Regions from separate parts of the Priestia sp. FSL W8-0001 genome, predicted to be linked through region 2. Evidence: predicted binding sites of a transcription regulator. Region 2 holds the regulator's gene; the other holds the start of a gene.
What was found. The regulator Rex, encoded in region 2, represses fermentation and respiration genes when NADH is low (regulators of the CRP and FNR family bind a similar motif). The targets are predictions, from matches to a motif close to TTGTGAAATATTTCACAA.
Positions count from the first base shown of each region.

Region 1: a site for Rex is predicted at 3,878-3,895, ahead of MKZ18_RS16595 (L-lactate dehydrogenase). Genes of this name have one in related genera too.

Region 1 is NZ_JBBPAL010000001.1:3,133,577-3,139,089, forward strand. It holds gene yqiS (phosphate butyryltransferase) at 1-49, opposite strand, end outside; gene MKZ18_RS16575 (sigma 54-interacting transcriptional regulator) at 279-2,348, opposite strand; gene MKZ18_RS16580 (DUF2627 domain-containing protein) at 2,494-2,754, shown strand; gene MKZ18_RS16585 (glycerophosphodiester phosphodiesterase) at 2,769-3,497, opposite strand; gene MKZ18_RS16590 (YycC family protein) at 3,599-3,742, shown strand; gene MKZ18_RS16595 (L-lactate dehydrogenase) at 4,001-4,942, shown strand; gene MKZ18_RS16600 (L-lactate permease) at 4,992-5,513, shown strand, end outside.
Region 2 is NZ_JBBPAL010000001.1:220,828-226,340, reverse strand. It holds gene MKZ18_RS01320 (CPBP family intramembrane glutamic endopeptidase) at 1-287, shown strand, start outside; gene MKZ18_RS01315 (YdiK family protein) at 284-517, shown strand; gene tatC (twin-arginine translocase subunit TatC) at 546-1,307, opposite strand; gene MKZ18_RS01305 (twin-arginine translocase TatA/TatE family subunit) at 1,323-1,505, opposite strand; gene MKZ18_RS01300 (redox-sensing transcriptional repressor Rex) at 1,538-2,182, opposite strand; gene MKZ18_RS01295 (ABC-F family ATP-binding cassette domain-containing protein) at 2,458-4,398, shown strand; gene tsaD (tRNA (adenosine(37)-N6)-threonylcarbamoyltransferase complex transferase subunit TsaD) at 4,520-5,513, opposite strand, start outside.

The DNA.
Region 1 (5,513 bases), 2.9 Mb from region 2:
TAACCTGTTTATTTGTTACACTTTTACGCATTAACTGTTTAAGTATCATGAAATGCTCGACCTTTCATGTTAGAGTTTGGTAAGAAAGAAGCTAGTAGCTTCACCACTTTTTATATTTGCAAGAACCATGCCAAATGTTGAGAACATTGAAGAATTCCTCGTTTTCTAACGAGTTCCCTTGATTAAGGCTGAAAACAATACGCTTTATTATTTTTTAGGATATACAATCGATTAATGAGCTCATTAAATCACGTGCAACATTTTGCACGTTATGCATATTATTGCATGCCTATATTTGCAATTCCGTATTTTTCAAGCTTGTAGTAAAGAGCGCGAATTGATATATTTAGACGTTTTGCAGTTTTGGTTTTATTATAATCATGTTCTTTTAAAACGTGCAGTATAACATCTTTTTCATATTGTTCCACTAACATTGAAAGGGTCTCACCGCTTTGTATAGTAAAATCAACAGATGTTGGTTCAGTCTGTTCACTTACATCATTTAGAGTTGGAAGATGTTTTGCAGTAATGATTACCTCACTATAATGCATATAAATAACAGCTCTTCCTAAAATGTTCTCAAGCTCTCTGACGTTTCCTGGCCAGTCATAGTGGACAAGCAATTTTAATGCATCCTCTGATAGACCTTCTACACTTCTGCCATAGTCTTGGTTAATTTTCGTAATTAAGTGTAGCGCCAAGGCCTCGATGTCTTCTTTTCGCTGTCGAAGAGGTGGAATTTGAATTGGAATTTTATTCAATCGATAGTAGAGATCTTGTCTAATTGTTCCGTCGGCAATCCCTTGTTCCAAATTCACATTCGTTGCCGCAATCACTCGCACGTTTACAGGAATAGAGCTGGTCCCCCCCACTCGTACTAGCTCCTTTTCTTGTAGCACTCGTAATAGTTTTGCTTGCATATGTGCTGATAATTCACCGATTTCATCTAAGAAAATACTTCCGTTATTCGCTTCTTCAAACAACCCGCGCTTGCCACCCCGCTTAGCACCTGAAAACGCTCCTTCTTCATAACCAAAGAGCTCGCTTTCTAAAAGAGATTCCGATAACGCAGCGCAGTTTACGCGTACAAATTTGTTATACTTTCGTTCACTTGCATTATGAATAGCATGGGCAAACAGCTCTTTTCCAGTTCCAGACTCTCCGCGCAGTAAAACTGTTGCAGGCGTTTTAGCTGCTAGTTTTGCTTGTTCAATGGCTAACAAAAATTCTTCAGATTCACCAATAATGTCAGCAAATGAATACTTCGCTTCTAGCGTACGAATAATTTGGCGCGCTCTGTTTAATTCCGTCGTAAGCTGCTGTATCTCTGAGATATCGTGAATAACGCCTACGCTCCCTTTTAACTTACCATCCACGATAACCGGAGCAACGTTTACAACAACATCTTTTTTGTTCGGTCCCACTTTCATGCTGACACCGCGCACAGCTCTTCTTGTTTTTAACACCTGCATGTGCATGCTTTCTCCTTCAGAAATATCTGTGGTTGCCGGCTTCCCAATAATATCTGAGCGCTGAAGTCCCGTGATTTTTGTATAAGCAGGGTTTATTAATAACCCAACACCTTCTTCATCCACAACTGAAATGGCTTCTTCTGATGACTGAATGATTGCTTCAAGCATTGTTTGAATATCCTTTAAATTAGTTACTTCCTCAGCTAAATTCACCACTTCTGTAATATCTTTAAAAACAGAAAACGCTCCAAATAATTCTCCTTTTTCATTAATCATAGGAATGCGTGACGTAATTACTTTATGACTGTTCGTAATGGTAAACTCTTGATTATAATCCGTCCGTTTTGTCAGTAAAGTCGTTGGTAACTCACTCGCTGGAATGGATTCATGAATATGCTTTCCAATGACGTTTTCACTTTTTAAGTTTGTAATTCGTTCAGCACTTTTATTAAAGAGGGTTATTTTTGCCTCTTTATCTACAACAATCATTGCATCATGCGTAGAGTTAAAGATCAGGTTATATTTATCTGATTCATGCGTTAACCGCTCAATTAATTCTTCTTTTTGCTCCATTAAGCTAGCCATCATTTTAGCAACTGATCCTGGAATCAACAGCGTATTACTTTGTTTTTGCTTATGTAATTCCTGAAAGACACGTTCACTTCCAGTCGCATCTACAATCACATCCACACCTTGGTGAAGAAAAGATGACCAGCTTGTGGACACTTTTATCCCTAATTGCTCTGCATACTTCATCGCTGGCGCCTCAGAGTTAACATCTACTACTCCAGCTACCTTTACGCCTTCCGCTTCTTCAATCATCTTTAATACGGCCAACCCACCCGTGTTAGCACCAATAATCAACACAGTTTGCATATTTTTTCACCTTTTTCATTTAAAATGGAAAAATACTCTGCAACTTCTTGCACCACTTTATCATATAAAACTTTAAACAGTCTTGACAATTTTTTTTGCTGTTTTATCATTTAAGTAAGACAAACCAGGAAAGGATTTCCTAACTATGATGAGGATTATTGCATTGCTCATTTTATTAATTCCCGGAGTTTTAGCAGGTTATGGCATTAAATTAATGAGAGATATGGTGTTTGGCATTTTACAGCCGCCTTTTTCATCCTTAATGCTTCAGTTCACTGTAGGGTTGCTATTTTTTGTAATTGGTTTAGGATTTGTAGCAGGTTTTATTCTTCATCGAGATCGAAAGCGTCAAAAGGTTCAACCTCGCTTTCAGCAAAAAAAAGAAGCATCTCTATCAAAAAAATAGAGATGCTTCTTTTTTTACATACGTTTATTAGCAAATTCGTTAACCATCTTCTCAGGATAATCAGTGATGATGGATTCACAGCCATATCCGTATAGCTGTTTCGCTAGCTTCACATCATTCACCGTATATGGACGCACAGGGATACGATAGTCTTTGGAAGCAGCTACGTTTACTTGATTAACCGTACGATAATTTGGATGAAGTGCTCTAGCACCAAGGTGTTGAGCATAAATCCAAGGCTCAAACATTGGGTATGAGTATAAAATAGCGGTTTCAATGGTTGAATCAAAAGATGTTACTCTCGCTAAGCTATTATGATTGAATGAAGATATAATGATACGGTCTTTCATTTTATAATAGTAAATAAGGTCCAGTACTTTCATTTCTAAATAAGGATAGTCAAACAAGTTGTTTTTCAATTCAATATTAACAGAAAACTGTTGATTAGAAGCCCAAGCTAGTACTTCTTTTAACGTAGGTATTTGACACGCGCCGTATTTCTTTTTAAATTTATAGCTCGCATCAAGGCTTCTTAATTCTTTATAATTAAAGTCCCTTATATACCCTTTACCATTTGTTGTACGATCAACTTTTTCATCATGAATAACCATGAGCTCATCGTCTTTGGACATATGAACATCAAGCTCAATTCCATCTGCTCCTACTCTGATTGCTTCTTCAAACGAAATCATTGTATTTTCAGGAAACGTCCCTGCTGCTCCTCTGTGACCCATAATACGCATACTTGCTCAATCCCTTCATTATGACTTATGATTAACAAGGTAGTTGCAATTTATCATAATGCTTACACATATATTTTACAAGAGAATAGGAGTTGATATGTATGAGACCATTACAAATCTCACCTGATACGGCTGTCAAACTAGCTGAAAAACTAAACGTTCCTTTAGAACAACTTATGCACATGCCCCAGCATATCCTATTGCAAAAGCTTGCTCAGCTGGATAAAGAAGACGACAAGAGCTAATGATAGATCACTGGTATTATGGAGCGATCCAAGATAAGAAAGGCCTTTTAAGAAGGTCTTTTTTTTATTTAATTAACTTTTAACAAAAATGATATTTTATTATTGCAAAATGAAAAAGTAAGTGTTATTATCTAATTGTGAAATACTTCACAATATCTAATTCGCCGAAATGATTACAAAAAATTAAAGATGATTTGTTTTTTATTTATCTAACTATGTGAAATATTTCACATACTATTTGCTTGAGGAGGCATTCTTATGGAAATGACATTAGGAAACAAAGTTGTGTTAGTAGGTACAGGTGCAGTTGGAGCAAGCTATGCCTATTCATTAATGAACCAAGGTATTTGCGATGAGTTAGTGTTAGTTGACTTAAACGAAGAAAAAGCACGCGGTGATGTAATGGATTTAGCTCACGGTATCGTATATGCTCCAAGCTCTATGCGCATTTCTTTTGGAACGTACGATGATTGCAAAGATGCTGCTATTGTCGTAATTTGTGCAGGAGCAGCTCAAAAGCCAGGAGAAACAAGACTTGACCTTGTTCATAAAAATGTCAAAATCTTTGAACACATCGTGAATGGAGTCATGTCCTCTGGATTTAATGGTATTTTTTTAGTAGCGACAAACCCAGTTGATATCCTTACTTATGCCACATGGAAATTTTCAGGACTTCCAAAGGAACGCGTGATTGGTTCAGGCACCATCCTTGACTCAGCTCGTTTCCGTCATCTCCTCAGTGAAGAGCTTGGCGCAGCTCCAACGAGCGTCCACGGTTATATCATTGGAGAACACGGAGATTCTCAGCTTGCCGTTTGGAGTGGCGCTAACATTTCTGGAACACCAATCGCAGATCAGCTATCATCAGAACGAAAAGAAGAAATTGCTGTTCAAGTACGAAATGCGGCTTATGAAATTATCAAATCAAAAGGTGCTACTTATTATGGTATCGCAATGGGATTAGCTAGAATTACGAGAGTCATCTTGAGAAATGAGCAGGTTGTCCTTCCAGTAGGAGCCTATCTAGACGGAGAATATGGTGAACATGATATTTATGTAGGTGTTCCAAGTATCATTCACCGTGGAGGTGTAAAGAAAGTCTTAGAACTTCCGTTAGATAAGTCCGAACATGAAAAATTCTCAAAATCTATTCAAACGTTAAAAGAAATTCAGCAGCCATTTTTCTCTTTACCAAACTAAGCAGGAAGCGAGAAAGTTCGCTTTCTCGCTTTCTAAAGGAGCCATTCATATGCTTGTTGATACGTATAATCCATTTCAAAACCTTACGCTTTCAGCACTTATTGCAGCTATTCCCATTATCTCATTTTTAATATGTTTGACCCTTTTTAAAATGAAAGGAATTTATGCAGCACTGTTAAATTTGGGTATTACGCTCTTTCTTGTTATTTACTTTTTTGACCTTTCACCTACGCATGCATTCGGCAGCGTTATTCAAGGGTTCGTTCAAGGTATCTGGCCTATTGGCTATATTATTATTATGGCTGTGTGGCTTTATAAAATTGCCGTTGAAACCGGAAAATTTGATGTTTTAAGAGGTAGTATTATTAACATTTCCAGTGATCAGCGACTTCAGCTATTGCTCATCGGCTTTTGCTTTAATGCCTTTTTAGAAGGAGCTGCAGGCTTTGGTGTGCCAATTGCAATTTGCGCCGTACTACTTGTTTCACTCGGTTTTAAGCCACTTCAAGCAGCTATGCTTTGCCTAATCGCGAACGGAGCATCTGGTGCATTTGGCGCCATTGGGATTCCA
Region 2 (5,513 bases):
TTGGTTCTCTATATCGTAAATATAATTTCTTTATTTCAGCCTTTATTAGTTCACTTATATTTGCAGCAGTCCACTGGGATTTCGAACATTTATTAGTTTACACGGCTATGGGATTTGTATTCGCGTTTTTATATGCAAGAACGAAGCTGATTATTGTTCCAATTATAGCTCATGTCTTGATGAACACGATTGTTGTGTTAGTTCAAACGATTTTTGCGGATGAAATTATTGAAATTCAAAAACAGGCTGAACAGCTACAATTTATTATTAAAGGACTTGGTTTATGAATAATATCCCTCTAACCAGAGGATTTATCTACTTAATTATGGGAATCCTCTTTACGTATTTAGCTATTTTAAGCGTCGATACGACCGTATGGACCTTACCAACTATCTTGTTTACCTTAGTCGCTGCTTTTGATTTTCGCTTTGCGATTCGAACCTTTTCATTGCACCGCAAGATTAAAAAGCTTCAGGAGCAATATAAAAAGTCAAATAGCAACGATTCTCAGAAATAAAAAGGCCCCTTACAGGGGCTTTTTTTTGTTATTCAGAAGAAATTCCAACGGCTTCTTCATATTGTTGTCTATGTTTCAGCATTTTACGATAGGAAATGCGAGAAATAATAATGCTAATTTCATAAAGGATGAATAAAGGAATTGTAACCATTAGGTGTGATAACAATTCTGGAGGTGTAATAAAAGCCGCTATGACTAATAACACAAAATAAGCGTACTTCCGGATACTGCTTAAGAACTGTGGCGTCACAATACCTAGTCTTGTTAAAAACATAATGACAACGGGTAATTGAAACAATAGACCAAATGGTAGCGTAAGCTGAAATAAAAATGAAAAATATTCATTGATACCAATAACTTGGTTAACATCTAGCTTATCCGCTATTCGAATCATAAACTCTACTACAAAAGGAAAGAGAACAAAGTAAGCAAACGAAATACCAGTAAGAAATAGGATAATTGAAATTGGAATGTATCCAAGAGTTACTTTTCGCTCTTTATCATACAAGCCTGGACTTATAAATGCCCATAATTGATAGAGAGCAATAGGAGCAGAAACAACACATCCAATTACAAACGCAAACTGCATATAAATCTTAACCGGATCGGTCAATTTAAATGCGTTCATTGTTAGCGAGCTTGCCTCGTCTGCTGATTGTAGATAAATAATAACGCGATCCGCTAAGAAAAAACCGCCAATTGTAGCAATAAAAAAGAAAAAGACGACGATTAAAATCCTTTTTCGCAGTTCACCAATGTGATCATATACAGACATTTCTTGTTCGTTCATATGTCAATCATTCCTCTATTGATTTCGTTCTTTCTTCTTGCCCTCGTCTTCGTTATCTTCCATTATTCCTTTAGTGGCACTTTTAAACTCCCTTAACGTGTGGCCTACAGCTCGACCAAGCTCGGGAAGCTTCTTTGGTCCAAAAACTAAAAGTGCAAAAATTACAATTAAAATCACACTACCTGCACCTAATCCCATGGTTTCCCCTCCTTTATTACATATATATTCTATTATATATTATTTTCAGGGTAATTTTTCAAAAAGTAAACCAGCGACTGAAGCTCTACGGCTAAATCAATGTGATGCAGACGAATAGAGCTTGGCACATTTAAACGGGCAGGGGTGAAATTTAAAATACCTTTGATTCCGCATTTGACTAAGCGGTCCGTAATTTGCTGTGCCACTGTAGCTGGAACCGTTAGGATCGCAACAGAAATATCTTCTGTCATATGTTCTTCAAGCTTATCTAAATGATAAACGGGTACGTCTCCAACGTGAGTGCCCACCTTTTCTTCAATAACATCAAAAGCAAATTCAATTTTTGTATTGTTATTCTTAATGAAATTGTAGTTTAAAAAAGCTGTTCCAAGATTACCAACACCAATCAGAGCAACTCTGGTTACTTCATCTTGATCTAATGTTTTGCGAAAAAAACTTAGTAAATAATTGACGTTATAGCCATATCCCTTTTTACCCAAGGCTCCAAAATAGGAAAAATCGCGACGAATTGTAGCGGAGTCTACTTTCACCGCTTCGCTTAATTCTGCTGACGATACACGTTGCTTACCAGAAGCATGTAGATTTTTAATAAAACGATAGTATAGCGGCAACCGCTTTGCTGTAGCTTGTGGTATTTTTAAGTTTTCTGTATTCATCTTGTGCCCCCTTAATTACGATAGATATAATGGCTATCGTTCAGATCTCCGCTTAACTTAGCAAGATTCTCTTTTTAAATTAGATAGCGCTTCCATTAAGTGAACCTTCTATTCACTCATGAACAGTAGTCTATAGTTTATTTTAACACAGTCTATGTGGTAATAATGAATTCTACACATAATTTTGTGGAAATGCTTATGACATGCACCTATTCATACTTCTGTCTTAAAAATATGTTAAAATACACTATGTCGAAATGAGTAGAGGTGAAACGATGATTATTCTACAGTTAAACGGAATTACGAAATATTACGGGGCAGACCCGATTTTATCAAATATAAAACTTGAAGTTCAATCTAAAGACCGCATTGCACTAGTTGGTCGAAACGGAGCGGGAAAATCAACGCTTCTAAAAATTATTTCTGGTGAACTTTCCTACGACAGTGGAGAGATTATGAAGCCAAAAGAAACAACGATTGACTACATGGGACAGGATACAGTGTTAGAATCCACTTTATCTATTTGGGACGAAATGTTAACCGTCTTCAAGCCATTGCAAAAAATGGAGAAAGAACTAAGAAAGCTTGAAGAAAAAATGGGAGACCCTTCTTATCAGCAGGATTCCAACAACTATGAAAAGCTTTTAAAGGAATACGATCAGCTTCAAATTTCCTTTAAAGATCTAGGCGGATACCAATACGAAGCTGACATTCGTTCAATCCTGCACGGGTTTCGCTTTTCAAACTTTGATTACTCCACCCCTATTTCTACACTAAGCGGTGGGCAAAAAACACGACTGGCTCTAGCTAAGCTGTTATTAACTAAACCTGATTTGCTAATTTTAGATGAGCCTACCAACCATCTTGACATTGAAACATTGGCTTGGTTAGAGCAATTTTTACAAAATTACGATGGCGCTATCCTAATTGTCTCCCATGATCGCTACTTCCTTGATAAAGTGGTTACACAAGTCTATGAAGTAAGTCAAAAAACCACCTATAAATATCCTGGTAACTACTCAAATTATTTAACACAAAAAGCCGAACGCTATGAGCGTGAGATGAAGCAATTTGAAAAACAGCAGGATGAAGTAGCAAAGCTTAATGATTTCATTCAAAAAAATATTGCTAGGGCTTCAACAACAAAGCGAGCTCAAAGCAGACGTAAACAGTTAGAACGCATGGAGCTAATGGATCGGCCAAACGATGGTGAAAAAGGTGCAAGCTTTTCCTTTGATATTGAACGGCAAAGCGGAAATGAAGTATTAAAAGTTGACAACCTTTCCATTGGATATGAAGAAAATCAGTTTATTGTAAAAAACATTAACCTTCGTGCTACTCGTCAAGATAGCATTGCCCTAGTAGGTCCAAACGGGATTGGTAAATCTACTCTGTTAAAAGGCTTAATGAATAAACTTCCTTTTGTTTCAGGAGAAATCCAATTCGGTTCTAATGTAGCAGTAGGCTATTATGATCAAGAACAGGCAAACTTGACGTCTAACAAAGCCGTACTCAATGAATTATGGGACGACTACCCTACTACTACTGAAAAAGAAATTCGAACTGTGCTCGGTAATTTTTTATTTTCAGGCGACGATGTCTTAAAGGTTGTTTCCACACTAAGCGGTGGAGAAAAAGCAAGACTCGCTTTAGCAAAACTGATGATGCAAAAAGCAAACTTTTTAATTCTAGATGAGCCTACTAACCACCTTGATCTAGATAGTAAACAAGTATTGGAGAATGCATTAATCTCTTATCCAGGTACACTTTTATTTGTTTCCCATGACCGTTACTTTATCAACAGAGTTACCAACAAGGTTATCGAATTGTCTCCAGAGGGAACAACAGAGTTTTTAGGGGACTATGACTACTACGTTGAGAAAAAAGCAGAAATGGAAGAAAGAAAAGAGCTTGAAGCAGCAAATATGGCTCAGGAACTATCTGTAGGGAAAAGTGACAAAGCGTCATATATACAAGATAAGGAACAAAAAAAGCTTCTAAGGCAGCGAAAAAGAAGAATTGAAGAGATTGAAGAACGAATTGCTGAAGTGGAAGCAAAATTAGAGCAAAATGAAGAGCTTTTATGCGACCCAGTAATTTACCAAGATCATGAAAAATCTCAGCTTTTAAACAATGAGAACCAAACTTTTCAACAAGAGTTATCCACATTAATGGAAGAGTGGGAAGAACTTCAGCTAAGTATTGAGGAAAGCTAACAGTTTATACACAAAAGAAGCCCATACACCTTTTGGTGATGGGCTTTAATATATGCATTATCCACAGTTAATTCTAAATTGATTGAAAATTGTGGATAACCACTATATTATCCACAATCCTCTATTCTAGCACTAACCCAGGATTCGCATTTAATGCCATGGTCGCTCTTCTATCTTTACGATATAAAACGCTGGCTGCTGCTCCAATCATAGCAGCATTATCCGTACATAAAGAGAGTGGTGGAATAACTAACTCTACATTAGAGTACTTTTCGAATCGTTGCTGTAGAGCCTCTCGTAACCCTTTATTTGCGGCTACCCCACCGGCTAACAGCAGTTGATTTACGTTATATTCTTGAACAGCTTTTTCTGTTTTTGTTACCAAAACATCAACTACGCTAGCTTGAAAACTAGCTGCTAATGTTTGTGGATTAATATCTTCACCTTTTTGTTTCGCGTTATGCACAGTGTTGATAACTGCTGATTTTAAACCACTAAAACTAAAATCATATGAGCCATCTTCCAACCAAGCACGCGGTAGATCAATTAAGGGTTCACCCTCTTGAGCTAGACGATCGATATGAGGACCGCCTGGATATGGTAACTGTAGCGTACGTGCTACTTTATCGTATGCTTCACCAGCTGCATCATCTCTTGTTTCACCAATGACTTCAAAACGAACGTGCTCTTTCATGTAGACAAGTTCTGTATGTCCACCCGAAACAACTAATGCTAGTAACGGAAATTTTAATGGCGTAATAAGTTGATTCGCATAAATATGTCCCGCAATATGATGTACAGGAATTAAAGGCTTCTGATGAGCAAAAGCTAACGCCTTAGCTGCGTTGACGCCAATTAATAATGCTCCTACTAATCCTGGTCCTTCTGTTACCGCAATTGCATCAATATCATCAAATGTCATATTGGATTGATGTAGAGCTTCTTCTACAACTATTGTGATTTGCTCAACATGATGCCGTGAAGCAATCTCAGGTACAACTCCCCCAAAGCGTTTATGGCTTTCAATTTGAGAGGCTACTACATTTGCAACAATTTCTGTACCACCTCGAATAATCGCAACAGCCGTTTCATCACAGCTTGTTTCTATTGCTAAT